DNA from 3 places in the Paenarthrobacter sp. TAF1 genome. Region 2 is predicted to be linked to each of the others. Evidence: riboswitches for the same ligand, from Rfam matches in the RefSeq annotation. Region 2 holds a riboswitch; each other region holds the start of a gene.

Region 1 (9,975 bases), on a different contig from region 2:
TTCGTGGGATTGCGGGTCTGGAATTTCCTTGCCCGTTCCGGCTTTCAGCACCATCTTGAAGGCCTGGATTCCGCCGGGGCGGCGAGTGAGGGGCAGCGCGGTGCCCCAATGATGGACGTGTGGCTTGAGATGGATGCGGGGGTCGCCCGTTTCCGGGGCGTCGATCAACTCCTCAAGAGGTACTTGGTGAAGCCGTGCAATCGGCAGCAACAGTTCCAGGGTGGGCTTGCGCTGGCCCGACTCCAGGCGGGACAGCGTGCTCACCGAGATCCCCGTGCCTTCCGATGCCTCTGCCAGCGTCAGGTTCCGTTGGGTCCGCATCGCGCGCAGGCGCGGGCCGACGGCGTCGAGCATTGCGCTGAAATCCTTTGCCATGTCTCCAGTTTGCCATAGTGGCAATTTTTCTTGCCGCTTCTGTCGACATCGACCAAGGATGGTAGGAGCGGCGGAAGGCCGCAGCGAGTCGACGGAGGCACAGTGAGCAGAGATACGAAGACGGAAACCGCGGACGAGTACCAGGTTGTGGTGATCGGAGGTGGCGCAGCTGGGTTAAGTGCCGCCGTGACGCTTGGCAGGGCCCTCCGGTCCGTCCTGGTGATCGACGCCGGCGAGCCGCGGAACGCGCCGGCTGCCGGGGTCCATGGTTTCCTGTCCAGGGACGGCATTGATCCCAGGGAATTGTTGGATATGGGGCGGGAAGAAGCACGCGGCTATGGGGTGGACTTCATCGCGGGCGTCGCCGTCGCAGCGCGCTCGACGGCGGGGGCCGAGGAAGGCGCGGAGCTCTCCTTTGATGTTGAACTGGCCGATGGGCGGACGGTGAAGGCCCGCCGGATCCTTGTGACCACGGGGCTGACCGATGTTCTGCCCGACATCGACGGCATCCGGGAGCGGTGGGGTCGTGATGTCCTGCATTGCCCCTACTGCCACGGCTGGGAGGTCCGGAACAAAGCGATCGGCATACTGGGCTCTGTTCCCATGGCGTTGCACCAGACGATGCTCTTCAGGCAGTGGAGCCCGAACATCACGCTGTTCCTTAATGACGTGGTGGAGCCGACGGACGCAGAGTGGGAGCAGCTGGCTGCACGCTCGATCAGCGTGGTGGAAGGCAAGGTGGAGTCACTCGCCATCCAGGATGATGCGTTGAGGGGCGTCGTCCTGGCCTCGGGAACAGTCATCCCGGTGGAGGCCGTAGTGACCGCAACCAGGCTGGAGGCAAGGTCCGCAGTGCTGGAGTCGCTTGGCGTCCCGGTGGTGGAACACCCCATGGGAGTAGGGCACCACGTGGAAGTGAATCCCATGGGCGGGGCCACCGCGGTTCCCGGCGTCTGGGCTGCGGGCAATGTCGCGGACCTTATGGGACAGGTCATGGCGTCGGCCGCTTCGGGCGTCATGGCCGGGGCCGCCATCAACGCCCACCTGGTGGCGGAGGAAACCAGATTGGCGGTGGACGTTGCGCGGCTGTCCAGCCTCGCCCGGTGACCACCACAAGCTGAACGGAAACCCTGCAAAAAAGTGGTCGACGTGCGGCCGGAGTGCGAGGACTATTAAAGAACGCCACTAAGGGAGGTTGTATGTGCTACGCGTACTATGACGACTTCGAGCGGCGCACGAAGAAGGACTCCGCGCGCAAGCCCGAGACCACAACTGAAGAGGCCAGGAAGGAACCGGTTGCCCCGGCGGAGACCCGCCAGGCATCGGAAGGGACACTCTGGACTTTCCTGGCACGCCGTCGCAGGGAACCTGTGGTTTACGAACCGAAGGTTGACCGCATCCACGAGAAGGTCTAGGCCCCGCCTGGACTGGAACGAGTAGAAGATCACGAAAAAGGCGCCGGTCTGCCGGCGCCTTTCCCGTGTGCCCGTCCACGCGCAGGCTAGTTGTTTCCGCCTGTTGAACCGAGGTACTCCAGAGCGGCTGTGACCAATGCTTCCGTTCCCTTGGCCAGCGTGGGCTGGATCAGGGGCGCGAAGTAGGGCGAGTGGTTCGAGGGAATATCTTCGGGGAGGCGCCCCGTCGTCGCCCATTCGCGGAACAGGGCAGGGTCGGCGCCGCCGAGGAACCAAAACACCAACGGCGCGTCGGCGCCCTTTGCCAAGGCTCCTACGTCTTCGCTGCCGGATACGGGCCCGGGATCAATGACCTGTGCCTCGCCGAACCTGGCCTTGAAGGCCGCTGTAATCCTGCCTGCTGCCGACTCGTCGTTAACTGTCAGCGGGAAGTGCTCTTCGAAATGGATCTCCGGGTCCTTGGGGGCGCCGGATGCCGCTGATTCCCCGTGCACAATGCGCTCAATCGAACCGAGGATTTTGTCCCTGGTGGAATCGCTGAAGGTGCGGACACTGAGGCCGAGGGTTGCCGTCTCGGGGATGATGTTGTTCTTGGTACCGGAGTGGATCTGTCCTACGGTGACCACAGCGGAGTCGCTGGCGGCGAGTTCGCGCGACACGATGCCCTGCAGGCGGATGGTGGCAGCGGCGGCCATCACCACCGGATCAATGGTGGTTTCCGGGCGCGATCCGTGCCCGCCGCGGCCGTGCAGGGTGATGTTGAGGGAGTCTGCGGAGGCCATGGTGACGCCGGCCCGGATGCCGAACCATCCGGCGGGGAAGGGGGCCACATGCTGTCCGAGCACTACATCGGGCTTCGGCACGACGTCATAGAGGCCGTCGCCAACCATCGCCTGCGCACCGCCACCCCATTCCTCGGCGGGCTGGAACACGACGATCAGTGTGCCTTGCCACCGGTCACGTTGTCCGGCCAACGCTTCTGCTGCTCCCACGAGGCAGCTGACATGGACATCGTGTCCGCACGCATGCATGACCGGAACATCATTTCCGTCAGGATCGACACCCATGGCAGTACTTGCGTAGTCCAGTCCCGTTGACTCTTTGACCGGGAGGGCGTCCATGTCGGCCCGGAGCATGACGACCGGCCCGGCTCCGTTCTCAAGGATGCCCACCACGCCGGTCTTGCCGATGTTGCGGTGGACGGTGAAGCCAAGATTCTCCAGGTGCCCGGCTGCGATCCCGGCGGTCCTGGTCTCCTGGAAGGACAGCTCCGGGTGGGCGTGCAGGTCCTTGTAAAGCTCTTCGAGGTCAATGGTCATGGGTTTACCCTTCGTTCGACGCCTTCGGTCCGGCCAGTGTATCCATCCGCTTTGTGCGAACCCTGTGTGTGCGAACCTGGCTGTCACGGCACACTTGATGGCATGACGAATTCCGAACCCGCCACCACGCAGCACTCCACGGTTGAGGACTGGACCGCAGCCCTGGCAGAGTCGAGCGGCTCGCCCGGGGGCGGCGCCGGCACCGGGGTGATGCTATCCATTGCGGCTGCCTTGACGTCAATGGTGGCCGGGTACACGGAAGCCGAGGGGCAGCAGCGTGACGAGCTTTCCGCTATCCATGCCAGGGCCCATGAGCTCAGGGAAGCGGCTCTCCGGCTCGCGGACGAGGACGCATCTGCCTCCAACGCCTTCGGAGCTGCTTTCCGCCTCGACCCCGGACCGGAACGCGAAGAAGCCATCCACCAAGCCTCCGTGGACGCAGCCAAGGCATCCGCCGTCCTGGGTGAACGGGCCATCGACGCCATTGAAGACCTCGGCTGGCTCGCTTCCCACGGGAACCCGGCCCTCGTTGCCGACGTCGTGGTGGGTTTCGGTGCGCTGCGGGCGGCCATAGCGGGGGCGAGGACCAACGTGAGCTTCGACCTCGCTTCCCTGACCTCCGCGGGGACTTCCCTCGAGGAGGTCAGGGAGCAGCAGCCCTGCCTGTGGACAACGGTCGGCCGGCTCGGCGATGCCCTGGAGCGTATCGACCAACTGACCGCCGACGTCGACAAGAAGGCGGCACCCACGGAAGCCGTGTAGCTTCCCTTACTGCGCTTTGGGAACCTTGCGCAGTACGACGGCGGCCATCACTGCTGCTCCGGCCATCAGTACCAGCCCAATCGCCGCGGTGATGTGGACGCCTGAGTCGAAGGCTATCCGCGCGGCGGTGGTCAGTGCCTCCGACAACTGGGTGGGGAGCCCGGATGCCGCGTCGACCGCGCCTGCCAGAGTCTCCCCGGACTTCCTCGCCGCCTCTGTGGGCACGCCGTCGGGAATGACGAGGTTGTGCTGGTAGGACGCGGTGAGGATTGAACCGAGCACGGCTGTTCCCAGGAGGGAACCGAGTTCGTAACCGGTCTCGGAGATGGCCGAGGCCGCCCCTGATTTGTCTGCCGGCACGGACGCCAGGATGAGGTCGTTGGAGATGGTCTCCGCTGCACCCACGCCGACGGCCAGGACCGTCAGGGCTGACAGGAGGAACACCGGTCCGCTGCCGTGGTCACCCACGACGGCCACCAGGTAGCCTATGGCGCTCAGTGTCAGTCCGCCGGCCACCACGAAGCCGGGCCGTACTTTCTTGACCAGCGGTACTACGAGCAGGCCGGCGATGACGGTGGCCAGGAGGGCCGGGATCATGGCGATGCCGGCTTCCATGGGGGACTGCCCTTCGACCAGCTGCAGGTGCTGGGCAAAGAAGTAGATGAACCCCGTCATGGAGAACAAGGACAAAACATTCGCCACGATGGCCGTGCTGAATACCTTGTTCTTGAACAGGGAAACATCCAGCATGGGGCTTTCGATCCTTTGCTGGCGGCGGACGAACAGAATGCCCATCACCAGGCCAAAGCCCATGAAGGCAGCAGCTGAGGCACCGAAGCCGTGGACCGCGAATTCCTTGATGCCGTAAACGAAGGGCGCCATGGTGACCGCGGACAGGACAATGCTGGACACATCCACCCGGCCGGGGTTGGCGTCCTTGGACTCGGGAATGAGTACCCGGCCAAAGGCAAGGAGCGGCAGAAGCAGGAATGCTGCTACCAGGAAGACGGCGCCCCACCAGAAGTGCTCCACCAGCCAGCCGCCGAAGATGGGACCGAGGGCTGCGCCGCCGGAGAATCCGGCAGCCCATACAGCGATCGCGAGCCGACGGCGGTTGGGGTCGGTAAAGATGTTCCTTATCAAGGACAACGTGGATGGCATCAGCATGGCGCCGAAGACGCCGAGTGCAGCGCGTCCGGCAATAAGCCACTCCGCGGACGGCGCGAATGCCGTAGCAGCCGAAACCGCCGCGAAGCCTGTGCTGCCGATCAGAAGCAACCGGCGTCGTCCGACCCGGTCACCAAGGTTGCCCATGGAGACCAGGAGCGCAGCGAGCACCAGCGGGTAGGCGTCAACGATCCACAGGAGCTGTATGCCGCCCACGTCCAGGGAGCGGGCGATTTCCGGCAGGGCGAAAGTGAGCGCGGTGTTATCGACGGCCACCAGCAGCACCGGGAACATCAGCAGTGCCAAGGCCGTCCAGTCGCGCCACGGTGCAGCCGGGCCCGTCAAGGGGGCGGCGGAACGGGGTGCTTGGGTTGAGGACGGCGAGAACATGCCTCTTACTGTACCGTCCAGACGGTATAGTTACAAATTCAACCCCCGCAATTCTTTAGGGAATGATGTACACATGCCACGAAAACCAGTTGCCCGGGACGCCGTCCTGGATGCCTACGAATCCCTCCTGATCGAGGTAGGGGAGCGGGCCGCTACCCTGGATGCCGTCGCCAAGAGGGCCGGTGTCTCCAAGGGCGGGCTGCTGTATCACTTCCCCAACAAGGAAGCCCTGATCAGCGCCTTGCTGGAGCGCCTGGACGAGTTGGCGCAGGAAGACATTGAGCAGATGAAGGCCGCGCCGGACGGTTCGGCCGCCTACTTCATCCGGTCCTCCCTCTGGGCTGACACCCCCATGGACAGGGCATTCGTTGCCGCCACCAGGCTCGCTGAAGTAGCCCATGAGGAAACGCGGCGGCGCTTCGCAGGAATCCAGCAGCAGTGGCTTGATGTCCTGGCCGAAGACGTAGGACCGGAGATCGCCAAGGCCGTCAGCTACATGGGCGACGGCCTTTATTTCAACGCGATGTTCGAGGGCGGGCAGGGGGCCGGCAACGCCGGCCGGGAGGCCGACGTCGAAATCCTGCTGGGGGTCCTGGACCGCCTGCGGAAGTGACTGCTCATCCATTTGCCGCAGGGCCTTGCACGTAGGACAATTAAGCCTTGTGGCGTGCCCAGCGTGGCGCCCACAGACAACTGAACATGCCTTTGATCTGCGGCGGGAGAGTCCTGCAGGCACGTGATGCAGGCGCCGTAGGAGCAAACCCTCCCCAGGAATCTCTCAGGCCCACGCACCGCCGCGGCGAGGCAACTCTGGAAAGCAGCAGGCACTCCACGCCATTGACGTGGGATGCTGTGCTCACCGACGGTGCAAGCGATTCGTTGTGCGGACAACACGCGGAAACTCTCAGGTCCAATACAGAGCGGGGAGGAACCCGAGCCGCTGTGGCGTACCCAAACGCCGCCCAAGTACTGGAGTTCCTTCGTGACGGTTAGTTCTGCCTCCACCACCTTCGTCGATCGGCATATCGGCGCCCGCCGCCAGACCGACATTGAGACCACGCTCAAGTCCGTTGGCTACGACTCTGTTGACTCGCTGGTCGACACTGCCGTTCCGAACGACATCCGCCAGGACGTCGCCCTCACCTTGCAGAACGCGCTGAGCGAAGTCGAGGTCCTGGCCGAGCTGCGCAAGCTCGCCTCCAAGAACAAGACCGCGGTCCAGATGATCGGCCAGGGCTACTACGACACCATCACGCCGCCGGTCATCCGCCGCAACATCCTTGAGTCCCCGGCCTGGTACACCGCTTACACCCCGTACCAGCCTGAAATTTCGCAGGGCCGCCTTGAAGCACTCCTGAATTTCCAGACCATGGTCCAGGACCTCGTTGGCCTGCCTATCGCCAACGCCTCGCTGCTTGACGAAGCAACCGCCGTGGCCGAGGCCGTCCTCATGATGCGCCGCGCCAACAAGAACAAGGCCGTGCAGGACGGCAAGACTGTGCTCGACGCAGACTGCCTCCCGCAGACCATCGCCATCGTCAAGGGCCGTGCTGAAGCCCTCGGCTTCGAGGTTGAGGTTGCCGATCTTTCAGCCGGCCTTCCGGAAGGTGCCATCAACGGCGTCGTCCTCCAGCAGCCCGGTGTTTCCGGCCGCGTCTTCGACCACTCCGCCGTCATTGCCGAGGCCAAGGAACGCGGCGCACTGGTCACCGTTGCCGCCGACCTCCTTTCCCTGACGCTCATCACCCCTCCGGGTGAGCAGGGCGCTGACATCGCCGTGGGTTCCGCCCAGCGCCTGGGTGTCCCGCTCTTCTTCGGCGGCCCGCACGCGGCCTACATGGCCGTCCAGAAGGGTCTCGAGCGTTCCATGCCGGGCCGCCTGGTGGGCGTTTCCAAGGACGACGCCGGTGTCCCCGCCTACCGTCTGGCCCTGCAGACCCGCGAACAGCACATCCGCCGCGAGAAGGCCACGTCCAACATCTGCACCGCGCAGGCGCTGCTGGCCATCGTCGCTTCGATGTACGCCGTCTACCACGGCCCCGAAGGCCTGAAAGCGATCGCCGAGACCGCCCACAGCCACGCCCGCACGCTCGCAGGGTCCCTGAAGGCTGCCGGCGTCGAGGTCCTCCACGGTTCGTTCTTCGACACCATCACCGTCCGCGTCCCGGGCAAGGCAGCAGAGATCGTCGCCGCCGCCGAGGCCAAGGGCATCAACCTGCGCGGCATCGATGCTGACACTGTTGGCATCTCCGTTGATGAGACGACTACGTCCGACATCGTCGGCCGCCTGCTCGATGTCTTTGGCGCTTCGGTCACCGATGCCGCCGAGGACTTTGCGCTGGAGGCTTCCGTTGAGCGCACCAGCGCATTCATGCAGCACCCGGTGTTCAACACCCACCGCTCCGAAACCCAGCTCCTGCGCTACATCCGCAAGCTCTCCGACCGGGACCTCGCGCTGGACCGCACCATGATTCCGCTCGGTTCCTGCACCATGAAGCTCAACGCCACTGCCGAGATGGAAGCCATTTCGTGGCCGGAGTTCGCTTCGATCCACCCGTTCGCTCCGGATTCCCAGACCGAGGGCTGGCGTGAACTCATCAGCGACCTCGAAGCCCAGCTGACCGAAATCACCGGCTACGACCAAGTCTCCATCCAGCCCAACGCAGGTTCCCAGGGCGAGCTCGCAGGCCTGCTGGCCATCCGCGGCTACCACCTGTCCAACGGCGACGACCAGCGCAACGTCTGCCTCATCCCGGCGTCCGCGCACGGCACGAACGCTGCCTCGGCAGTGCTGGCCGGCATGAAGGTCGTGGTGGTGGCCACTGCTCCTGATGGCACCATCGACCACGTTGACCTGAAGGCCAAGATCGAAGCCCACCGCGACGCCCTTTCGGCCATCATGATCACCTACCCGTCAACGCACGGCGTGTATGACGCCGACGTCCGCGAAGTCTGCGATGCCATCCACGAGGCCGGCGGCCAGGTTTACATCGACGGCGCCAACCTCAACGCGCTGGTCGGTCTGGCCCAGCCGGGCAAGTTCGGCGGCGACGTCTCGCACCTGAACCTGCACAAGACCTTCTGCATCCCGCACGGCGGCGGCGGACCCGGCGTTGGCCCGGTTGCTGCCAAGGCACACCTCGCACCTTTCATGCCCGGTGACGCGGCATCCTGGACCGAAGGCAACGATGTCCCGATTTCGGCCTCCCGCTTCGGTTCCGCCGGGGTTCTTCCGATCTCCTGGGCGTACGTGAAGCTCATGGGCGGCCAGGGCCTCACCGAAGCCACCAAGTCCGCGCTGCTGGCTGCGAACTACATCGCATCGCGCCTCAACGAGCACTTCCCGGTGCTCTACACAGGTGAAGGCGGACTCGTGGCCCACGAGTGCATCCTGGACCTGCGTGAACTGACCGCTAAGACCGGCGTCACGGCCGAGGATGTGGCCAAGCGCCTCATCGACTTCGGATTCCACGCCCCCACGCTGGCCTTCCCGGTTGCGGGTACCTTGATGGTGGAGCCCACCGAGTCCGAGGACCTCGTGGAGATTGACCGCTTCATCGAAGCCATGATCACCATCCGCAAGGAAATCGACCAAGTAGCCCACGGCGACTTCTCCGTGCAGGATTCCCCGCTTCGCCGGGCGCCCCACACGGCTGCCGCCGTCGTAACTTCCGATTGGGACCGCGCGTACCCGCGCGAGCAGGCCGCTTTCCCGGTCCACCACCTCAAGCAGGACAAGTACTTCCCGCCCGTTGGCCGCATCGACGGCGCAGCTGGAGACCGCAACCTGGTCTGCTCCTGCCCACCGATCGAAGACTTCGAAAACTAAGGACTCGTCATGACTGAGAACTACACAGCCCTTTACGAAGAGCACAAGAAGCTCGGCGCGTCCTTCACCGACTTCGGTGGCTGGCAGATGCCGCTCAAGTACTCCTCCGAGTTGGCCGAGCACCACGCGGTCCGCAAGTCCGCAGGCCTGTTCGACCTCTCCCACATGGGCGAAGTCTGGGTCACCGGCCCCGAAGCCGCAGCCTTCCTGGACTACGCCCTGGTGGGCAAGATCTCGGCCATGGCGGACGGCAAGGCCAAGTACTCGCTGATCTGCCAGGAAGACGGCGGCATCATCGACGACCTCATTACCTATCGCCGTGGTGCCGACAAGTTCCTGGTGGTGCCGAACGCCGGCAACGCCAAGGTTGTGGCTGACGCTTTGCTTGAACGCGCCGCCGGTTTCGACGTGGTGGTTGAAGATGCCTCTGCCCGGACCTCGCTGATCGCAGTGCAGGGTCCGCTCGCCGAAGCCATCCTGCTGCGCCTGGTTCCGGCCGACCAGCACGCGCTGGTCACCGGGCTCAAGTACTACGCCGCAGTTGAGGTGACCTTCCTGGTGGCAGGCAGCGGCCAGGACCTTCTCCTGGCACGCACCGGCTACACGGGCGAGGACGGTTTCGAGATCTTCGTTCCCAACGAATCCGCTGCCGCGCTGTGGCAGGCAATTGCCGCCGTCGCCGAAGAAGGAGAACTGGTTCCGGCCGGCCTTGCCTCCC
Region 2 (9,975 bases):
CAGCGGCACCACTTCGAAAGGCTCCGCTTTGCCGCGCAGGTCAACGTCCACGATGGTGCCAACCGCTGAATGTTCGACGTCGACATAGGCCAACGCCACCGGGTAACCGAGCGTCGGGCTTGGCTGGCCCGAGGTCACCTCACCGATCAGGGAACCGTCCTTGAGGACGGAGTAGTGCGCACGGGCGGCACGACGGCCGGTGCCCTTGAGGCCCACGAGCTTCTGGCCGATGGTGGATCCCACACCGGCAGCCTTGATCGCGGCGAGTGCTTCCTTGCCAACAAAGTCGCTTTCCTTGGCCAGGGAAACTACCGGGCCAAGACCTGCGGCGTAGGCGTTCACGTGGCGGGAGAGTTCGTTGCCGTAGAGGGGCATTCCGGCTTCTAGGCGCAAGGAGTCCCGGGCGGCTAGGCCGGCGGGGATGAGTCCGTGGCCTTCGCCTGCTTCCAGGAGCGCTTCCCACAGACCGGGGGCGTCAACGTTCGGGATGTAGATCTCGAAGCCATCTTCCCCGGTGTAACCCGTGCGGGCCACCAGCAAGTCCTGGGTGCCGCCGTCGAACGTGATGGAAACCTCCACCGCCGCGTAGTACTTCAGTTCCGTCACCAAGGAGCGCTGCTCGGCGGGTACCAGTTTCAGCAGGATGGCCTCGGCGTTTGGGCCCTGCACGGCAATCAGGGACGTCTCGGCGGAGGCGTCTTCAACCAGCACATCGAAGCCGGCTGCCCGCTCCTTCAGTGCCGCCGCAACCACCTTGGCGTTGCCCGCATTGGGGACCACCAGGAAGTTATCGTCAGCGCGACGGTACGTAATGAGGTCGTCGATGATGCCGCCGTCGGCGTTGCAAATCAGCGAGTACTTGGCCTTGCCCACCGCAATCGCGGACAGCTTGCCCGCCAGGGCGTAGTCCAGGAACGCTGCGGCGTCGGGGCCGGTGACCCAGACTTCGCCCATATGGGAGAGGTCGAACAGGCCGGCGGCGTTGCGGACCGCGTGGTGCTCGGCGAGTTCGGACTCGTACTTGAGGGGCATCTGCCAGCCGCCGAAATCCGTGAAGGAAGCGCCGGCTTTTTTGTGCTGCGCATACAGGGCCGTGTAGTTCTCAGTCATCTCAGGAGTCCTTAGTTTTCGAAGTCCGTAAGGGGCGGGCAGGAGCACACCAGGTTGCGGTCGCCCGCGGCACCGTCGATGCGGCCAACCGGCGGGAAGTACTTGTCCTGCTTGAGGTGGTGGACCGGGAAAGCGGCCTGCTCACGCGGGTAGTCGCGGGCCCAATCGGAACTGACGACGGCGGCAGCCGTGTGCGGCGCGTTGCGCAGCGGCGACTTCTCAACAGTGAAATCACCGTTGGCCACCTGCTCGATTTCGGCACGGATGGTGATCATGGCTTCGATGAAGCGGTCGATCTCGGCCAGGTCCTCGGACTCGGTGGGTTCCACCATCAAGGTTCCCGCCACAGGGAAGGCCAGCGTGGGGGCGTGGAAGCCGAAGTCGATGAGGCGCTTGGCCACATCCTCGGCCGTGACGCCGGTCTTCGCGGTCAGCTCGCGGAGGTCCAGGATGCACTCGTGAGCCACGAGTCCGCCTTCACCTGTGTAGAGCACCGGGAAGTGCTCATCCAACCTGGAGGCAACATAGTTCGCGGCCAGCAGCGCGGACTTGGTTGCTTCGGTCAGACCCTGGCCGCCCATGAGCTTCACGTACGCCCAGGAGATCGGCAGGACGCCGGCGGAACCGTAGCGGGAGGCCGAAATCGCGACGCCGCCTTCGGCAGAATCACTGTTCGCGTCGCCGGGCATGAACGGTGCCAGGTGTGCCTTGGCTGCGACCGGGCCAACGCCCGGACCACCACCGCCGTGCGGGATGCAGAAGGTCTTGTGCAGGTTAAGGTGCGAGACATCGCCACCGAACTTGCCCGGCTGGGCCAAGCCAACCAGCGCGTTGAGGTTGGCGCCGTCAACGTACACCTGGCCACCGGCCTCGTGGACCGCATCGCAGACTTCGCGGACGTCGGCGTCGTACACACCGTGCGTGGACGGGTACGTGATCATGATGCAGGACAGGGCGTCCTTGTTGGCCTCGATCTTGGCCTTCAGGTCGTCGTGGTCGATCGTGCCATCGGATGCCGTCGCCACGACGACAACCTTCATTCCGGCCAGCACTGCCGAGGCAGCGTTCGTGCCGTGTGCCGAGGCCGGGATGAGGCAGACGTTGCGCTGCTCATCGCCACGGGAGAGGTGGTAGCCGCGGATCGCCAGGAGTCCGGCAAGCTCACCCTGGGAACCGGCGTTAGGCTGAATGGAGACCTGGTCGTAGCCGGTGATCTCGGTGAGGTCGGCTTCCAGGTCTTCGATCAGTTCGCGCCAACCGGCCGTCTGGTGGTCCGGAGCGAACGGGTGGATCGAGGCGAACTCCGGCCAGGAAATGGCTTCCATTTCGGCCGTGGCGTTCAGCTTCATGGTGCACGAGCCCAGCGGGATCATGGTGCGGTCCAGCGCGAGGTCCCGGTCGGACAGCTTGCGGATATAGCGCAACAGCTGCGTCTCGGAACGGTGCGTGTTGAACACCGGGTGCTGCAGGAAATCAGAGGTGCGGACTACGGATTCGGGCAGTTCGAACCCGGAGGCGTCCCCCACCGGACCGGCACCAAAGGCGACGGCTACCGCGGAGAGGACTTCCGGCGTCGTGGTTTCATCAACGCTGACCCCCACGGTGTCGGCGTCGATGATCCGCAGGTTGATGCCGCGGGCTTCGGCGGCGGCGATGACCTTGTCTGCCTTGCCGGGGACGCGGACGGTGAGGGTGTCGAAGAAGGAATCTGAGACGAGCTCGCGGCCAGCCTTCACAAGTGTGGTGGCGAGGGTGCGGGCGTGGCCGTGGACGGTTTCGGCGATAGCCTTCAGGCCTTCAGGGCCGTGGTAGACCGCGTACATGGAGGCCACGATGGCGAGCAAGGCCTGTGCCGTGCAGATGTTGGACGTGGCCTTTTCGCGGCGGATGTGCTGCTCGCGGGTCTGCAACGCCAAGCGGTAGGCGGGGACGCCGGCGTTGTCCTTGGAGACGCCGACGATACGGCCCGGGAGCGTCCGCTCCATGCCTTCACGCACGGCCATGTAGGCCGCGTGCGGGCCGCCGAAGAACAGCGGAACACCGAAGCGCTGAGCAGTTCCGACGGCGACGTCGGCACCTTGTTCGCCCGGGGGCGTGATGAGGGTGAGCGCCAGCAAATCCGCGGCCACGGTGACCAGTGCGCCGCGTTCCTTCGCGTCGGAAATGACGCCGGAGTGGTCGAAAACCCGGCCCGAAGCACCAGGCTGCTGGAGGACGACGCCGTTGATGTCGCCGTCGGGCAGACCGGCGGAGAGGTCCGTGACCTCCACCTCGAAGCCCAGCGCCTCAGCACGGCCCTTCACGATGGCGATGGTCTGCGGAAGGAGGTCGGCGTCCAGGACAGTCTTGCCATCCTTGGCCGTCTTGTTCTTGTTGGCCCGGCGCATCAGCAGCACGGCCTCGGCCACGGCGGTGGCTTCATCCAGCAGGGAAGCGTTCGCCACGGGAAGGCCGGTGAGATCCTGCACCATGGTCTGGAAGTTGAGGAGCGCTTCGAGGCGGCCCTGGGAAATTTCCGGCTGGTACGGCGTGTAGGCCGTGTACCACGCGGGAGCTTCCAGGATGTTGCGGCGGATGACCGGCGGCGTGACGGTGTCGTAGTAGCCCTGGCCGATCATCTGGACCGCGGTCTTGTTCTTGGATGCGAGCTTCCGCAGTTCGGCGAGGACCTGCACCTCGGTGAGGGCATCCTGCAGTTTCAGGGCCGTGTCCTGGCGGATGGAATCGGGGACGGCGACGTCCACCAGGCCGTCGACAGAGTCGTAGCCGATGGCCTTGAGCATGGTGTCAACGTCGGCTTGGCGCCGGGCGCCGATGTGCCGGTCCGCGAAAGCGGTGGGGGTTGATTGAACAGTCAAGAGGAACTCCATGATTCAGGCGCCCACTGAGCGCCACGATGATGTGGGTTCCTCCCCGCTCTGTATTGGACCTGAGAGATTCCGCAGGAATGATTGCCTGCTTGCACCGTCGGTGAGCCCGGTTAACCGAGCTGCTTTCCAGAGTTGCCTAACCGCGGCGGTACATGGGCCTGAGAGATTCCTGGGGAGGATTTGCTCCTACGGCGCCTGACTGGATGTACCGGCAGGGCTCTCCCGCCGCAGATCAAAAGCGTTGCGTCACGCGAGTGACACGCTTCACACCATAGCGTGGGGTTTCGCTAAAGTGCAAGCAAGCGGCCCCTACCCGTGCATGGCCTCGTGGATCTGAAGGGCGAACCAGAGCTGGGCCACCGTGGAGGTTTCACCCATGTCCAGGCCCGTCAGCTCACCGATTTTCCGGATCCGGTAGATGATGGTTTGCCGGTGCGTGAACAGGGTTGCCGCCGTCTTTTGCCAGGACCGCTGCGAGTCCAAATACGTCCGCAACGTGACAATGAGATCACCTTCCTGGCTCTGCTCGTAGTCGAAAACCGGGCCCAGGAGCCGCCGGACCAACGCGGTCCCTTCCTCGAAACTGGTCAGGCCCAACCAGGACGGGCCCTGGGCATAACGGGCCACACCCAGCTTGTTGGCGCGGGCCGAACCAAGCGCCCAGAGGGATTCCTGCAACGCGCGTTGGATATTCGCAACGGCCGCCGGCGCACTTATCCCGATCGCGGCATCCACACCGGCGCAATGCACCAGGACGTCGTCGGGCACGTCGGCAGGGACCACCACATGGAACCTGTTGTTCCGCTTCAACGACGCCGACGCAACCCCGTGCCGCCACAGTTCGATGTGCACGTTGGCCAGCCTGTCGCCGTCGTCCGCTGTGGACCCGTCCGCTGAGATCGAGGCGAGCAGGAAGCGCTGTGGCGGAACGTCAAAAGCTGCGAGCCGGCTCTCTATCTCGGCCGCACCCAAGCGCCCGTCCATGGCCTGGAGCAAGAACTCACCCGCTAGGCGGTGCCTGCCTTCCAGCGACAGGACGATGCGCGAAAGCTGCAGTCCCAGCACGGTGGCCGCATGCAGGAGCACGACGGCGTCCGGGTGCGGTTCGCCGTTGGGCAACACTACCAAGAGCGCATTCGCGTGGGTGGGGATATCCATGGTCAGGACGTGCCTGCCCCGAACGCGGTGCCACTGGAAGTTCTTCCCCGCCAACGACACCTGCCCGGAGAGTGGAGCCCACTCGTCGGCGAGGAAGACCGGAAGCGGCTCGCCTTCGGGGTGCCAGGGATGGAGGCAGCGGCGATCCACGACGAACAGGTCCGCGTCCAACTCGGTCGCCAGCCGCTGTACGAGGCTCTGCCAATGGTCCTCGGAGGCACCTGCGGTGCGGAGCAGATCATAGACGCGCGCCGTCTGCCGGAGCCGACGCGACTCTTCGAGCAGCGAGGACTCCGCAACCGACCTGGCGATCGCGATGAACGGCAACGGATACGGAATGTTGACCAGGGGCAGGGGGAGCCGATCGCACGCCGCCAGGAATTCCGCGGTCAGGGTCGGCGCGTGCATCTTCTCTCCGATGGCCAGGGCGCTGGCACCGCTGTCCATCAGGGCCTCCGCGAGCGCCACTTGCCCGTCTGCGTCGGCGGGAATCGAGAGACCATTGGTCATCATGAGTTCGCCGCCCGTGACCCACTCCCAGAGCCGGGGCAGGTCCGAGGTGTGAGCCCAGGTGATGCGGTTGTCGAGGCCTGCGGCGCCTGCGAGGAGCGTCAGGCCGAGCTGTGGCTCAGCAATGAGTTCAGCGACGGTGATTGCCATGCTTTGGCCTCCCGGGGTGTGCCGGATGGTCGCCAGCACCGTTTAGACAAATGTATATGCAACTTAATCATTTGTAGTCGATCTACGGATAGTCGGAGTGACGCCGGTCACCCAAGAATTGAATGACTACTTCCCCGCTCCCCAAGAGCACTCACGAGAGAGGGTTGCAATGAGCGCAACAAGCAACCTCATTGACGATGCCCCACTGACCGCCTTCCACAAAAAGCTGACGTTCTTCGCCTCCGGCGGTCCGTTCATCGATGGCTACGCGTTGTCGATCATCGGCATCGCCCTGATCACAATGACCCCCGGACTGCAGCTGAGTACCGGGGAAATTGGACTGATCGGTGCCGCCAGCCTGGTAGGCATCTTCTTCGGCGGCGCCGTCTTCGGGTGGCTCACGGACAAGATCGGCCGCCACAAAATGTATATTGCCGACCTCATAGCGCTGGCCGTCTTCTCGCTGCTGAACGGCTTTGCCACTGAGGTCTGGCAAGTAGTCCTGTGCAGGTTCTTCCTGGGGATGGCCATCGGCGCCGACTACCCCATCGCCACGTCGCTCCTGGCAGAGTTCCTGCCCAAGAAGCACCGCGGCCGCCTGCTTGGGGCCACCTTTGTGGTCTGGGCTGTTGGCGCAGCGGTCGCCTACGCCGTCGGATTCCTGCTCCGCGACATGGGACCGGACGCTTGGCGCTGGATGGTCGCCAGCCCGGCGATCTTCGCCATCATCACCCTGTTGTGCCGGCTCGGGACACCTGAGTCGCCACGCTGGCTGCTGTCACGTGGTCGCCGTGAGGAGGCTGATGCAGTCATCAAGAAGGTCTACGGAAAGCAGTATGGGCTGGCTGATATCGCTTCCGACAGCGAGGGACCGGCGAAGCAAGGCAGGTTCCTGGACATTTTCCGGGGCCAGTTCTGGAAGCGGACGTTGTTTGTTTCCATTTTCTGGACAGCCCAGGTGATCCCACTCTTTGCTGTGTACACCTTCGCCCCTGACCTTCTGGCATCCTTCGGAATGCACGGAGACGCCAACCTCTACGGAGGATCGTTCTTGATTTCCATGTTGTTTGTTGTCGGTGGCATCCCCGGACTGTGGCTGGTGGAAAGAATCGGCCGACGCCGGCTGCTTCTCTGGAGCTTCGGGGTCATCGTGGTGGCCTTGGCCATCCCGGCTTTCATTCCCAACGTCCAGGCCGCGCCGTTGTTCATCGCCTTGGCCGTATTCGCTTTGGCTTCCGGCGCCTCCAGCTTCCTCGAAGTCGTCTACCCCAACGAACTCTTTCCCACCGAAGTGCGGGCAACGGCAGTGGGTTTTGGTACCGCCATCAGCCGCATCGGATCTGCCGCCAGCACTTACCTGATGCCCATCGCAATAGTGAGCTTCGGCGCCGCCGGTTCCCTGCTCATCGGCGCCGTGATCTCCCTGGTCGGTTTGGTGGCGACCTTCCTGCTCGCGCCGGAAACGGCCAACAAATCCCTTTCAGAACTCACCTCCCGTAAGAATCCGGGCACCCCGGAGCCGAATAAAGTAACCGAAGGATCCCTGTCATGACCACTCACCAGCCCGTCGGACCAGTCGATGCCACCAAGGTTCCCCGCTTCGCAGGATTGGGTACCTTTGCCCGTCTGCCGCAGATTGACCGCGTCCCCGACTACGACATTGCCATCGTCGGCGTACCGTTCGACGGCGGTACCTCCTACCGCCCAGGGGCCCGGTTTGGTCCGGCCGCAGTCCGCGAAGCCTCCCGCCTCCTGCGCCCTGGTTACCACCCGGAGCTCGATGTGGAGCCAGTCAACGAAGTCCAGGTCGTGGATGCAGGGGATATCGCCTGCACTCCTTATGACATCGCCCGTGCCATCCGCGAGATCGAGGAGCAAGCCCGTCCGCTGATCAGCCAGGACAGGAAACTCATCTCCATCGGCGGCGACCACACCATCGCGCTCCCCATGTTGCAGGCGCTCAACAAAGTGCACGGCCCAGTGGCGCTACTCCATTTCGATGCCCACCTGGACACCTGGGACACCTATTTCGACCAGCCGGTCACGCACGGAACCATCTTCCGGAGGGCGTTCGAGGAGGGCTTGCTACTCGAGGACAAGTCGATGCATGTCGGTATCCGTGGTCCTGTGTATGACCGCAACGACTTCCTTCGCGACCATGAGTTCGGTTTCCAAATCATTCGCTGCTCGGACCTGGACGTCATAGGCGTCCCGGCGGCGATCGACCAGGTCAGGCAGCGGTTGGGCGACACCCCCGTCTACGTTTCCATCGACATCGACGTCCTGGACCCGTCCTACGCACCCGGCACCGGCACCCCGGAGATGGGTGGTCTGCATTCCCGGGAGCTCCTGGCACTGCTCCGCGGACTCAACGGCATCAACATCGTGGGCGCCGACGTCGTAGAAGTGGCACCGGCGTATGACCATGCCGACATCACCAGTGTTGCCGCAGCAACTGTGGTGTTTGACCTCTTGGCCCTGATGGCCAACCGGGGAAAGGGCGCCAGCGTGTCAGGCTTCGAACTCGAAGAAGCTACAGCCTGATCCTCAGGGGCGCCGTCCCGCACTGAGTGGGGGTCAAGTTTCCTCCCTGGTCACTTGACCCCCACTGGAAACACCGGAATGGTAGTTTGATTCCTGCTGAGGCAGACAACGCACCCAACCGGAGGACCATCCATGTTTAAGGGTTTCAAGGACTTCATACTTCGCGGAAACGTGATCGAACTGGCTATCGCTGTCGTTATCGGCAGTGCATTCACCGCACTCGTCGGAGCTTTCACCAACCACATCATCAACCCGGTGATTGCCGCCGCCGGCGGCATGAACGCCGAAGGCCTGGGCTTCAAGATCTGGGAAAACAACCCCGCCACCTTTGTTGATTTCGGCGCCGTGCTCACCGCACTCGTGACCTTTGTGATCACCGCAGCCGTGGTCTACTTCATCTTCGTGGCACCCATGAACAAGATCAACTCACTGGTCAAGGACCGCCTCTCCACCGAGGAGCCCGAGGAAGAGCCGCTTCCGGCCGACACCGCGCTGCTTGCCGAGATCCGCGACCTCTTGAAGGATGCAGCCGCCGCCCGCGGAAATGCCCGGGACTTGGACGACGACTCCATCCGCTAGGACAGCCCGCCGCACATCCCTGTTGTTGCGGTCTTTCACGTTTGGCCACGTAGAGCCCGGTACTACCCCTGAGGGAGTGCCGGGCTTTACTTTTGTCCGCCCCGATACATGGGCCACTCACCGGGCAGGAACAGCCGGCTACCCGGAAGTAGCCGGAACGTGACGCACCAGCAACGGGTTCGAAACAGGCGCGGGGCAGCATGAAACCATGAAGCGCAACCCGAGGACCCCCGTTACCGCGGACCTGCTGTGCGATGTCTGCGGCCAACTGCCCGAACCGCCCAAGGCCAGGCTGACCCTGGCCAACATCGCGGTCATGCTTCCCATTGAACTTCTGGTCCATGCAGCTGTGGTGGAAACCCATCTTCCCTACCTGGCCAAGGTCCTGCTGCTCACCGTGACCGCGACCGTCCTGGTGATCTGGGTTGCCGAGCCCTCCGCCGCGAAGGTCCTCAGGCGCTGGTTGCACGCCCCGGCACTCCGCCACCGGCACAAGCTGAACATGGCGCCTGCCCTGTGGCGGGCGCGGACCCTCGTGCTGGACCAACCCGGATCCCTGCAGAGGATCACCCAGTCACTCGCCCGTCTGGAGACCAACATCCTGAGCATCCACGTTCATCCGATGGACGGCGCCGGGCCTGACGGCAGCGTCATGGACGAGTTCGTCCTCTCCGCCCCGGGCGAGGTCACCGAGGTTGAACTGCTGAAGGCATTGGACGACGGCGGCGGGCGTGGGTCCCAGGTCTGGCCGACCACCGCGCTGGCCATGGCCGACGGACAAACCAGGGCCCTGAGCCTGGCCGCCCGGGTCGCCGGAAATCCTGCTGAGCTCCCACACGCCTTGGCTGAGCTGCTGTCCGCAAAAGTAGTGCCCAACAGTCCGGCACGTCGGCCACCCGGGGCCGCGACCGCCGTCGTGGGTTCCACGGATGTGCTGAAGGTTCCCACCGCTTGGCATGGTCCACTCGTGTTCTCCCGCCCGGGCGAGCCGTTCACTCCGGCCGAATCCGCGAGGGCCCATCGCTTGGCTGAGCTGGCCGAAATCCTGGCTTAC
Region 3 (9,975 bases), on a different contig from region 2:
CCCTGGGGGCGGAAAAGCAGCCAATCGCGGTGGACGCTGATGTTGACATCGGTGGGCACGTCAATGGCCACCCACGAGTCGTCGCGCAGCAGCCACGTACTGCGGTTGTAGAAATCGATGTAGTCAACGGCGAAGGTTCGCTCGAAACCGGGGGTGGAATCGTGCGCCACCGTGGCCAGCATGTGGTTCTCCGGAATTTCGAACAGGCGCTCAGCGTCCGCGAGCGACTGCCCGCGGCGAAGCTTGACGCCGGTCCGTGCATAGGAGGACGACGTGGCGGGCAAGCCTTCAGCTGTGCTGGACACGAGAAGGGTGTCGGCATCCAACCAGCTGATGTTGCCTTTGGCTGTGGGAATGTCGAAGCCACCTGCTGCCGGGTCCACGAAGGTTCGCGTTTCGACGTCGAACTCGCGGTGGCGGTCGGCGTCGCCCCCGTCGGGGGAGAGCGAAACCATGGCAAAGCGGTACTCTGCGCCGTCCGAAGGACGGAGGAAACCGGCACCGTGGAACACCCACTCAACACCTTCAGCAGCGGCAAGGGCATCGACGTCGAGCAGTACATCCCACTCGGGATCCTCGGTGAGGTAGCTCTCCCAGGTGGTGCGGCGCCAAAGGCCCTTGGGGTGCTCCTGGTCCTTCCAGAAGTTGTAGTAGAAATCGCCGCGTTTGTTGACCATGGCAATCCGGTCCGTGGAGTCCAGGACTTCCAGGATGCCGGACTCGACCGCCGCGTAATCGGCGTCTTCGAGCAGTTCCTCGGTGCGGGCGTTCTGTTCCCTGACCCAGGCCAACTGCTCTTCGCCGTGGATGTCCTCAAGCCAGGCGTTTTCATCCGTGGGCTCAGGTGCGGACTCCGCCGCGTGGCGCGGTCCGGAGGCCGGCGCGGTGTCATTCCCGGAAAGTGGCGACGGATCAGCTTCTGTGGTGGTCATCGCCCCATCCAAGCAACACACTTCGACGGTAAGCAAGTCACGCAGAAGTTAGGCTGGAGCGTGGCTAAATCCCAAATCAACCGTGTTGCCCTTGTGGGGGCAGGCCCTCGGGGCACCAGTGTCCTCGAACGGTTGCTCGCGAATTGGGCTGCGAAGAGAGCTGAAGGCGCCGCCCTGCAGGTCCATGTGGTGGATCCGTACCCCGCCGGCTCCGGACACGTGTGGCAGCCGGAACAGTCGCGCCTCTACCTGATGAACACCCAGTCGTTCTATCCCACCCTCATCCCCGAGGATTCCGGATTGGCGGCACCGTTGGCGGGTGGTTCCTTCGACCAGTGGCGCGAGGCCCGGCGTCGCGACGGTGCCGGGCTGAACGACGCCGAAATGGCAGAGCTGGCCACGCTCGAGTCCCACGATTTCCCCAGCCGTGCGCTGTACGGGCGGTACCTGCGCCAAACCCTGGCCGGGTTGCTGGAGCGGAAGCCCGACGGCGTGGAAGTCACCTTCCATGAAACGCTCGCCGTTGCGGCGCGGCCCGTGGACGGGATGTTCGACGTCGAACTGGCCGACGGCGGCACGCTCACCGTCGATTCGGTGGTGCTGGCTCTGGGGCACATCGAATCACGGCTGAATCCGGAGCAGAAATCATTCAAGCGCGCAGCTGACGAGTTGGGCCTGCTGTACTTCCCGCCGGCACCGCCCGCCGACGTTGACTGGCAGGTTGTGCCGGACAATGAGCCGGTTCTTGTCCGCGGCATGGGCTTGAACTTCTTTGATGTGATGGGCCAGCTGACCGAAGGCCGCGGCGGCAAGTTCCTTGAAGCCGGAGCGCCCGGTGCCGGGGTGTTGGAGTACCGGGCCTCGGGCCGGGAGCCCAGGATCATCGCCGCGTCACGCAGGGGAACGCCGTACCGGGCGAAGGCCGGTTTGGAGGGCTATTACCCGCGCAGCATCACCATGCGCTACCTGACCGAGGACGCAGTGGACCGGTTCCGGGCCGCAGGCATCCAGCCCGGCTTCGACCATGACCTGTGGCCCTTGCTGCACCGGGACGCGCTGTGGGCCTACTACTCGACGCTGGCCCGGTCCCAGCCGGCCGCGATCAAGGACCCGGCGCAGTTCCTGGCCGACCTCGAAGACGCGCTCCAACCGCATGCCCACACCACGGCAAACTGGGAAAGCGACGTGGAGGTCCTGGTTGAAAAGCATGTGGCGGCATCACGGCGTTTGAACCTGCGCGGGCTCGCGGCGCCGTTGGCAGGCCGGACGTTCGCGTCACGGCGTGACCTGGATGCTGCGATCACCGCGTACCTGGACGACGACGCGCGGCGTTCGGCGCTGGGCGAATCGGACCCCGTGAAGATGGCCATCGGCGCGCTCCACACCGGCCGTGCCATCCTCAAGACCGTTGTAGCCGACGGCGGCATCACCGACGAGTCCTGGCTGGCAGGGCTGCGCGGCTGGTTCGAGTCGTTTGTCGAAGGGTTGGCCAGCGGACCTCCTGCGCTGCGTTCGGAGCAGCTGGCCGCCTTGGCGCGTGCCGGCGTCGTGAGTTTTGTGGGACCGGACCCCAAGTTCAGCGTCGATCGTGGCGCCAAAGTGTTCCGGGCGGCGTCACCCTGGGTCCACGAGGGACCCGCTGAAGCACGCACCCTGATCGAAGCGATGTCACCCGCCAACAGGGTGGGCATCAACATTTCTCCGCTGCTCGAGCAGCTCATGGCCGACGGCCTGGTGCGGACCAAGATCATGATGAGTGTGGAGGGGACGCCCATGCAAACCACCGGCCTGGACGTTGAGCCGCACCCTTACCGTCCCATTGCCGCCAACGGATCCATCACGGAAAACATGTACGTTCTGGGCTTGCAGTTGTCCGCGTCGCAGTGGGGCAATGCCATTGCCGCCGAAGCCCGTCCCCGCTCCGGGCGGGCCTATGCCAGCGGCCAGCGGACCTTGCGCGACGCTGACGAGATCGCCCGCAGCATCCTGGGCCTCTAGCCGTCACAGGCTTGCGTTGCCTGCCAGCCTTCGTTACTGTGTGAGCTGCATCACCCGCAAGGGTGTGCGCGCTTTTGATCTGCGGCGGGAGAGTCCTGCCGGTACATCCCGTCAGGCGCCGTAGGAGCAAACCCTCCCCAGGAATCTCTCAGGCCCATGTACCGCCGCGGCGAGGCAACTCTGGAAAGCAGTCCGGCCACACCGGACTCACCGAAGGTGCAAGCAGGCCCATGCCCGCGGAAACTCTCAGGTCCACGTACAGAGCGGGGAGGAACCCGAATCAATGCGGCACCTTGTGCCGCCTGAACGACGGAGTTCCTTTGACGATTCATCCTTCCGCGAGTGCCGGTTCACCCCATCTCGAACGCCAGCTCAGCAACCGCCACATCCAGCTCATAGCCATCGGTGGAGCGATTGGCACCGGCCTTTTCATGGGCTCGGGAAAGACCATTTCCGCAGCCGGCCCATCCGTCATTTTTGTATACATGATCATCGGCTTCATGCTGTTCTTCGTCATGCGTGCCATGGGCGAACTGCTCCTCAGCAACCTGAACTACAAGTCCTTCAGCGATTTCGCCGCCGACCTCCTGGGCCCTTGGGCCGGGTTCTTCACCGGCTGGACCTACTGGTTCTGCTGGGTCATCACCGGGATCGCCGACGTGATCGCCATCGCCGGCTACTCCAAGGAATTGTGGCCTTCCCTGCCCTTGTGGGTTCCGGGACTCATCACCATCGGCATTCTCCTGCTCCTGAACCTGGCCACCGTGAAGGCCTTCGGTGAGACGGAGTTCTGGTTCGCGCTCATCAAGATCGTGGCCATCGCTGCGCTCATCATTGTTGGCCTGTTCATGATCTTCAGCGGCTTCGAGTCCGACGCCGGTCCGGCCGGTTTCTCCAACCTGTGGAGCTATGGCGGCTTCTTCCCGAACGAGTTCATGGGCTTCGTGGCCGGTTTCCAGATCGCCGTGTTCGCGTTCGTGGGCATCGAACTGGTGGGCACCACCGCTGCCGAAGCCAAGGACCCGGAGAAGAACCTCCCCAAGGCCATCAACTCGATCCCCATCCGGGTTCTGCTGTTCTACGTCGGTGCCCTCATCATCCTCATGTCCGTCACACCGTGGACGCAGTTCGCCGCCGGCCACAGCCCGTTTATCGCGATGTTTTCCCTGGCAGGCCTCGGCGCAGCGGCCACCATCGTCAACCTCGTGGTGCTGACATCGGCCATGTCCTCTGCCAACTCCGGCATCTATTCCACGTCCCGCATGGTGTTTGGTCTCGCCCAGGAGGGCGACGCGCCTAAGGTGTTTGGCGCCCTCTCCGGACGCAAAGTACCCCGCAACGCCCTGTTCCTGTCCTGCGTCCTGCTGCTGTCCGGCGTCGTGCTCATGTACGCCGGCCAGGACGTTGGCAAGGCCTTCGACATGGTGACCACAGTGTCCGCGGTGTGCTTCGTGTTCGTTTGGTCGATCATCCTGGCCAGCTACCTTGCCTTCAGGAAGCGCCGGCCACACCTGCACGAGTCGTCAGCGTTCAAGATGCCCGGTGGCGTGGTGATGGTGTGGGTGGTGTTCGCGTTCTTCGCTTTCGTGCTGTGGGCCCTTACCACCCAGCCGGACACCCTGATTGCCTTGCTCGCCACCCCAGTGTGGTTTGTGATTCTGGGGGTCGCGTGGATCATCCTTCGGCGCCGGCCCGCGCACCTGGCACGCTACGCGGCGTTCCAGGCCGAATTGCAGCGGGATGCTGAGAGGACGGCCGAGCCGGAGCCGGCCACCAAGTAGGCTTCCCGAACGCAAAAGCAGGGCCCTTCACGCTGGCTGCGTGAAGGGCCCTGCTTATGTTGCTTTTGCCGGGAGTGGTCAGCCCCTCAAGCACTTCTGGTAGTCCAACCAAGCGAAGGCATACCGCAGCCAGCCCACGATGTCGTACCACTTGGACGGCTTGGTGGGTGGGGTGCACTGGGGCGGTTGCGGTCCGCTGTCCGCCACAGTGATCAGAGCCTTCACCACCGTTCCACTTTCGACGGCGGTCAGCACCAGGGTGCCGGTACCTGCAGCTGCCGCCGCGGGAACCTTGAGGTTCACCGTGGCCGCGCCTGCCGTCACCGGCACGGAACCGAGCGCCACAGCGGCGCCCTTGCTGTCCACGAAGACGGCGTTCAGCGAGGCGTTGGCCGGGCTGCCGATCGACGTCAGGTTCAGCTTGGAAACAGCCAGGGTGATTGGCTCACCGGACTTCACCTGGGCCGCCGTCGAGTTGGCGACGGCAACCGAACGGCGCCCGAAGTCCGGGGACACCGGGTTGTGTTCGCGCAGGTACTTGATCCACGCATCACGGTCCACCAGGCCGGTGTCCTTGGTGTTGCTGCCTTCCTTGAAGACCCGGAAGTTGTCACCGCCGGTTGCCAGGAAGCTGAAGGTGCCGATCCTGTACTGCTTGGCGGGGTCGATCACGGCGCCGTTCACCCAGATGCCGGTGATGCGGTCACCTGCAGGGCGGGCGGCGTCATAGGTGTAGTTGACGTTCTTGGACAGACCCAGCTGCTGGTACGGGCGGCTGGGAACAGTGCCGTCCGGGTTGGTCTGCCACTGCTGTTCAAGAAGTGTCTTGAACTGCGTGCCGGTCAGGGACGTAGTCCAGAGGTTGTTCACGAACGGCAACACCGCGTTGGCCTCGGCGTAGGTGATGGTGCCGTCCGGTGCGTAATAGAGCTCGTTGCGCAGGCCGCCGGGATTTACGACGCCGATCTCCGCCGAGCCCAGTTCAGGCGCCTTGAGCGTGTCCACCAGTGAGTCCGCCACCAGGTTTCCCAGCGTGGACTCGCTCGCGCGGTCGTCACGCTTGGGAGCCCCGCCGGCGGGGTCCGGGGTGAAGGCGGTGGTGATATCAGCGGTCACTGCACCCACGGGCTGGTTGCCGATCTCGGCAGCCTGGGCAAGGGCCTTGTCCACGATGGTCTTCACTGCCGCCACCCGCGGGTAGTTGGCCACGAGGCTCTCGGCGGTATCGGTCGTCCGGTCCACCACGGCGGCCTTGTAGGCGGTGACGGACTTGCTTGCGGTGTCTACCGTGAGCGTCACGCTGCCCACGTTTTCGCCGTAGTTGCCGGTCTGCACGATCGGCCGGGTCTTGCCTGTGGGCTGGCCGTTGGCGTCCAGGACCGGTGCGTCCCAGGCGTACTCCTTGTGCGTGTGGCCGGTGAAGATGGCAGCGACGTCAGGAGTGGTTTCGTTGACCAGTTTGGCGAACGGTCCGCCTGCTGCGACTTCCTGTTCCAAAGTGGCGCCTTCGGGCGTGCCGGAAGCGGCGCCGTCGTGGTTCTCCACAATGATCAGGTCTGCTTGGTTCTCAGCCTTGATTTTTGCCGCCACCCGGTTGATGGCTTCCACGGGGTCCCCGAACTCAAGATCGGCAATTCCGGCCGGAGTTACCAAGGAGGGAACTTCCTGGGTGACGGTGCCGATCACGGCCACGCGCATCCCGTTCATGTCCAGTACCTTGTACTCCGGCAGGACCGGGGTGGTGGTGCCCTTCTGGTAGACGTTCGCACCCAAGTAGGCGAACTTCGCGTTGGTTCCTCCGGCGATGACTCGATCGCGCAAGTCCTGCCAACCGCCGTCGAACTCGTGGTTGCCCACAGCGGAAGCCTGCAGCTCCAGCGCGTTGAGGACGTCGATGGTGGGCTGGTCCTTCGCCACTGACGACGCGAACAAGGAAGCGCCGATGTTGTCACCAGCGGAGATGAACGCCGTTGCGCCCGGTGCTGCAGCGGCACGGAGTTTCTCCACGGTTCCTGCGAAGAGCACGGTGTTGGTGTCGATGCGGCCGTGGAAGTCGTTGATGCCCAGGAACTGCAGGTCAACGGTGGCCGGTGCGTCGGGAGTCAGGTTCAGTCCAACCACCACGGGGTCGTGGTCGCTGGCCCGGAATTCGTCCGCGGCGTAGTAGTTGGTCACGTTGTTGTTATACCTGCTGTATTCCAGCGCGACGGACTCTACGGAGTTGATGTTCCAGATGTCGGTCCCGGTGACTTTTTCCGCAGCCGCCGGGGAAGCGAGGATGTGGTCAAGCGAACCCACCAAGCCACCGAACAGGTAGGAGTGTTTGCCGGTGCCGGCCTCAAGGTCGGTGTAGCCGGCGCCCGTCAGGACGTTGATGGGATCTTCCTTGGCGTAGGCGTTGAAGTCACCGATGAGGAAGACCTTATCCGTGCCCTTGGAAGCCTGCAGGTCCTTGGAGAATGCGAGCAACGATTCGGCCTGCCTGGTGCGGGCGATGTTTGAGGCACCCTGGCCCTTGTCGGTATCGTCCGGGGTGGCCGCGGAACCCTTGGACTTGAAGTGGTTCACGATTGCTATGAACTTCTTGTCGTCGGCAGCGCCCACCGGCTTGAATACCTGTGCCAGCGGCTTGCGGGCACTTGCGAAAGCCACGGTGTCGTTGTGGATGATGGACTCGCCCACGGGCTCGGCAGCGGCCTTCTTGTAGATGAACGCGGTGCGGATCATGTCCTCATCGCTCAGCGGGGGAGCGTTGGCCGGAGTCCGCACGTAGTCCCAAACACCCGGAGTCTTGACGTTGAGCGCGTCAACCAGCTTGGACAGGGCATCGTCGCGGTTCTTGCCGAACTGTGCCGAGTTCTCGATCTCTTCAAGGGATATGACGTCCGCGCCGGACTTGGTGATGGCTGCTACGATCTTGGCCTGCTGGCGCTCGAAGTTCTCCGCGTTGGCGGCTCCGCGGGCGTTGCAGCCTTCCTTGACCGTAATCGGGTTGCCCTCGCGGTCGGTGTAGAAGACGCAGCCGCTCAGCTGGTCACCGGTGGTGGGGAAGTAATTGAGCACGTTGAAGGACGCCAGTTTAAGGTTTCCACCAACGTTGGCCGGACCGTCGGGCCGGGTGGAGGTGAACGACGCAGGCTGGACTGAGTCCGCGTTGGCCGGGGTCAGCGCGGTCAGCGGCTGGAATTTCCAGGAGTTGTTGCCGTAGCCCAGGATCACGTCGGTGCGGAACTGTGCCGGCGATCCCACCCGCACCGGATCAGAGGTGCTCAGGTAGGGCAGTTGTTGTGCCTTGGTGGTGGCGTCCTTGAGGAAGTTCGTGGACGCGCCGTCGTCGAGCTTGATGGCCCGCAGGGCGTTATCGGCAACCACAGCGGCATACTCCGGCGAACCGTAAGTTGCCACTGCCGTCGGCTGCACCAGTGGTGATGTGCCGGCCGCCAGGCCGACCTCGCCGTACTGGTTGAGGGAGTAGTTGTCCGTGACGGTGAACTCGCCCTGCGGAGCGACGAGCATGCCCTCCAGGCTCTCACGGGCGGCTTCATTGGCCGGCAGGGAGAACGGGGTGGACTTGACCTCGGGCGCAGCCTCGCTGAGCTTCTTCAAGCCTGCGGCTTCGACCGTGATCTGCGTCTGGTTGGCGAATTCGCTCACCGCTCCGGTGAGTTCCAGGTAGTCACCCGGCTGTACCGTTGCCGCCGTCGTAGGCGAGTAGACGAACAAAGCGTCCGACGCCGTCCTGGCCGCCCCGCCGGCGTCGCCGCCGGTTCCGGGGGTCTGGACGTAGTAGCCGTTGAATCCGCCGGTTGCGTAGACGGCCGTGACCTTGCCGCGCGTCGTGACGGTGCTGCCTACGAACGGGCTTGCCGTGCCGGTGCCTTGGATCTCTGCGATGGTCTTGACGCCGGGCTGCGGACCGGGGTCCGTGGGCGGGGTTCCGCCGTTGGAACCTGTCGGGGTGATGGTGGTGCTGAGGCTGAAATCGGCGGCGTTGGAGTCGGTGTCCACACCGTTGGTTCGATTCAGGCTCTTGACGTCTGCGTTGCCGGCAGGTGCGCTGGCTGCGGCGGTCTCGAAGGTGTTGGAGGTGCCGTAGCCAAGGAGGTCGGCAATGGCGGGGTTTCCGGTGACCGAGCCGGCAGGGAGCGGTGAGACCGCGTTGGCTTGCTTGGCCAGGACCAGGGTTCCCGTGGTGCCACTGGGATTCATAGTGCCGGTTGCCTGCACATCGGGCGTTGGGAGGTTCGGGGCCGTGGAACTGCCGTTGTTCGTGGCTCCCTGAACCAGGTAGTAGCCCTTGGCCGGGATGCTGCCCGTCAAGGGAGTGATGCCGGTAGGTGCCGTAGTGGCGGTGGCTGATCTGTACTGCAGGGACCATCCGGCCAGGCTGACGGGAGTGTCCGAGGAGTTGTAGAGCTCCACGAACTTGTTCTTGAAGGCGGCGCCGGTACTGCCGCCGCTGAGGTACGCCTCATTGATTACCACTGGCGAAGTGCCGGTGGGTGCTGCCGGATCGTCCGCCGCGAAGGCGGGTGCCGCGGTCAGCGGGGCTGCAAGCAACCCGACTGACAGGACCGTTCCCGCAGCTGATTTCCAATATTGATGTTGCATCCGCTCTAACTTTCATTAGGGAGCCCTGTGGGGCCCTGTGGACGACGCCCGCTGTCTTGTGAAGTGGGCGATATGCCCGGAAGTTACTCCGGGGTAAAGCTGCCTCGGGCATAGCTGAACACGAACGGATGAATGGGAGGTGGCGCATCGGTGGCCGGAAGGTTCTCCCGGCCACCGAGGCTCCTACTTGGCCGCGCCCTTGAGGGTTCCGGTGGTTGCGGCTCCAGCAGCAGCGCCGATCAGGCAGACGATCTCACGATCGCCGGTCTTCCAGGAATCGCTGGTGGGGTGGAGGAAAGTGACATCCAGGGCGGACTCTTCGAAGGGTACGCCTACGAAAGTTGCGAACTGGGCACCGCAGAACTCCTCTGCCTTGGTGCCCACTTCGGTGTCACCGGGGAACGCGGACGTGTCCATTTTGGTGACGGCGTAGGCCTCGAGGTCGTGGCTCTGGTCGCACGGAATGATGGTGACGTCCACGACTTCCTGGGTATCAGGGTTGGCGATGCAGTCGCCCAGTTTCACTTTGAAGGCGTCAGCTTTGGACGATTCCGTTGCTTTGCCGGATTCATCCCGCTTGGCGTCCCCGCTGCTGATGAGCGAACATCCCGCCAGTGCCAGCGATGCCATGGTCAGCACGGCAGCAGCCCTGA

Evidence for each region. Region 2 has a riboswitch for glycine ahead of gcvP (aminomethyl-transferring glycine dehydrogenase). Riboswitches for the same ligand answer to the same signal wherever they lie in the genome.
Region 1: another riboswitch for glycine. It lies ahead of gcvP (aminomethyl-transferring glycine dehydrogenase); the one in region 2 lies ahead of gcvP (aminomethyl-transferring glycine dehydrogenase).
Region 3: another riboswitch for glycine. It lies ahead of cycA (D-serine/D-alanine/glycine transporter); the one in region 2 lies ahead of gcvP (aminomethyl-transferring glycine dehydrogenase).

The regions. Positions count from the first base shown of each region.
Region 1 is NZ_JBFRDO010000025.1:23,501-33,475, forward strand. Features, by position in the region: gene AB4Y81_RS19980 (helix-turn-helix domain-containing protein) at 1-375, opposite strand, end outside; gene AB4Y81_RS19985 (NAD(P)/FAD-dependent oxidoreductase) at 478-1,482, shown strand; gene AB4Y81_RS19990 (hypothetical protein) at 1,575-1,790, shown strand; gene AB4Y81_RS19995 (amidohydrolase) at 1,877-3,109, opposite strand; gene AB4Y81_RS20000 (cyclodeaminase/cyclohydrolase family protein) at 3,212-3,871, shown strand; gene AB4Y81_RS20005 (MFS transporter) at 3,878-5,428, opposite strand; gene AB4Y81_RS20010 (TetR/AcrR family transcriptional regulator) at 5,502-6,041, shown strand; glycine riboswitch at 6,135-6,232, shown strand; gene gcvP (aminomethyl-transferring glycine dehydrogenase) at 6,411-9,257, shown strand; gene gcvT (glycine cleavage system aminomethyltransferase GcvT) at 9,267-9,975, shown strand, end outside.
Region 2 is NZ_JBFRDO010000017.1:76,834-86,808, forward strand. Features, by position in the region: gene gcvT (glycine cleavage system aminomethyltransferase GcvT) at 1-1,110, opposite strand, end outside; gene gcvP (aminomethyl-transferring glycine dehydrogenase) at 1,122-3,968, opposite strand; glycine riboswitch at 4,117-4,215, opposite strand; gene AB4Y81_RS18025 (PucR family transcriptional regulator) at 4,290-5,798, opposite strand; gene AB4Y81_RS18030 (MFS transporter) at 5,968-7,350, shown strand; gene speB (agmatinase) at 7,347-8,342, shown strand; gene mscL (large conductance mechanosensitive channel protein MscL) at 8,475-8,921, shown strand; gene AB4Y81_RS18045 (amino acid-binding protein) at 9,130-9,975, shown strand, end outside.
Region 3 is NZ_JBFRDO010000008.1:45,221-55,195, reverse strand. Features, by position in the region: gene AB4Y81_RS12595 (prolyl oligopeptidase family serine peptidase) at 1-932, opposite strand, end outside; gene AB4Y81_RS12590 (FAD/NAD(P)-binding protein) at 993-2,930, shown strand; glycine riboswitch at 3,006-3,104, shown strand; gene cycA (D-serine/D-alanine/glycine transporter) at 3,251-4,711, shown strand; gene AB4Y81_RS12580 (ExeM/NucH family extracellular endonuclease) at 4,790-9,322, opposite strand; gene AB4Y81_RS12575 (septum formation family protein) at 9,506-9,975, opposite strand, start outside.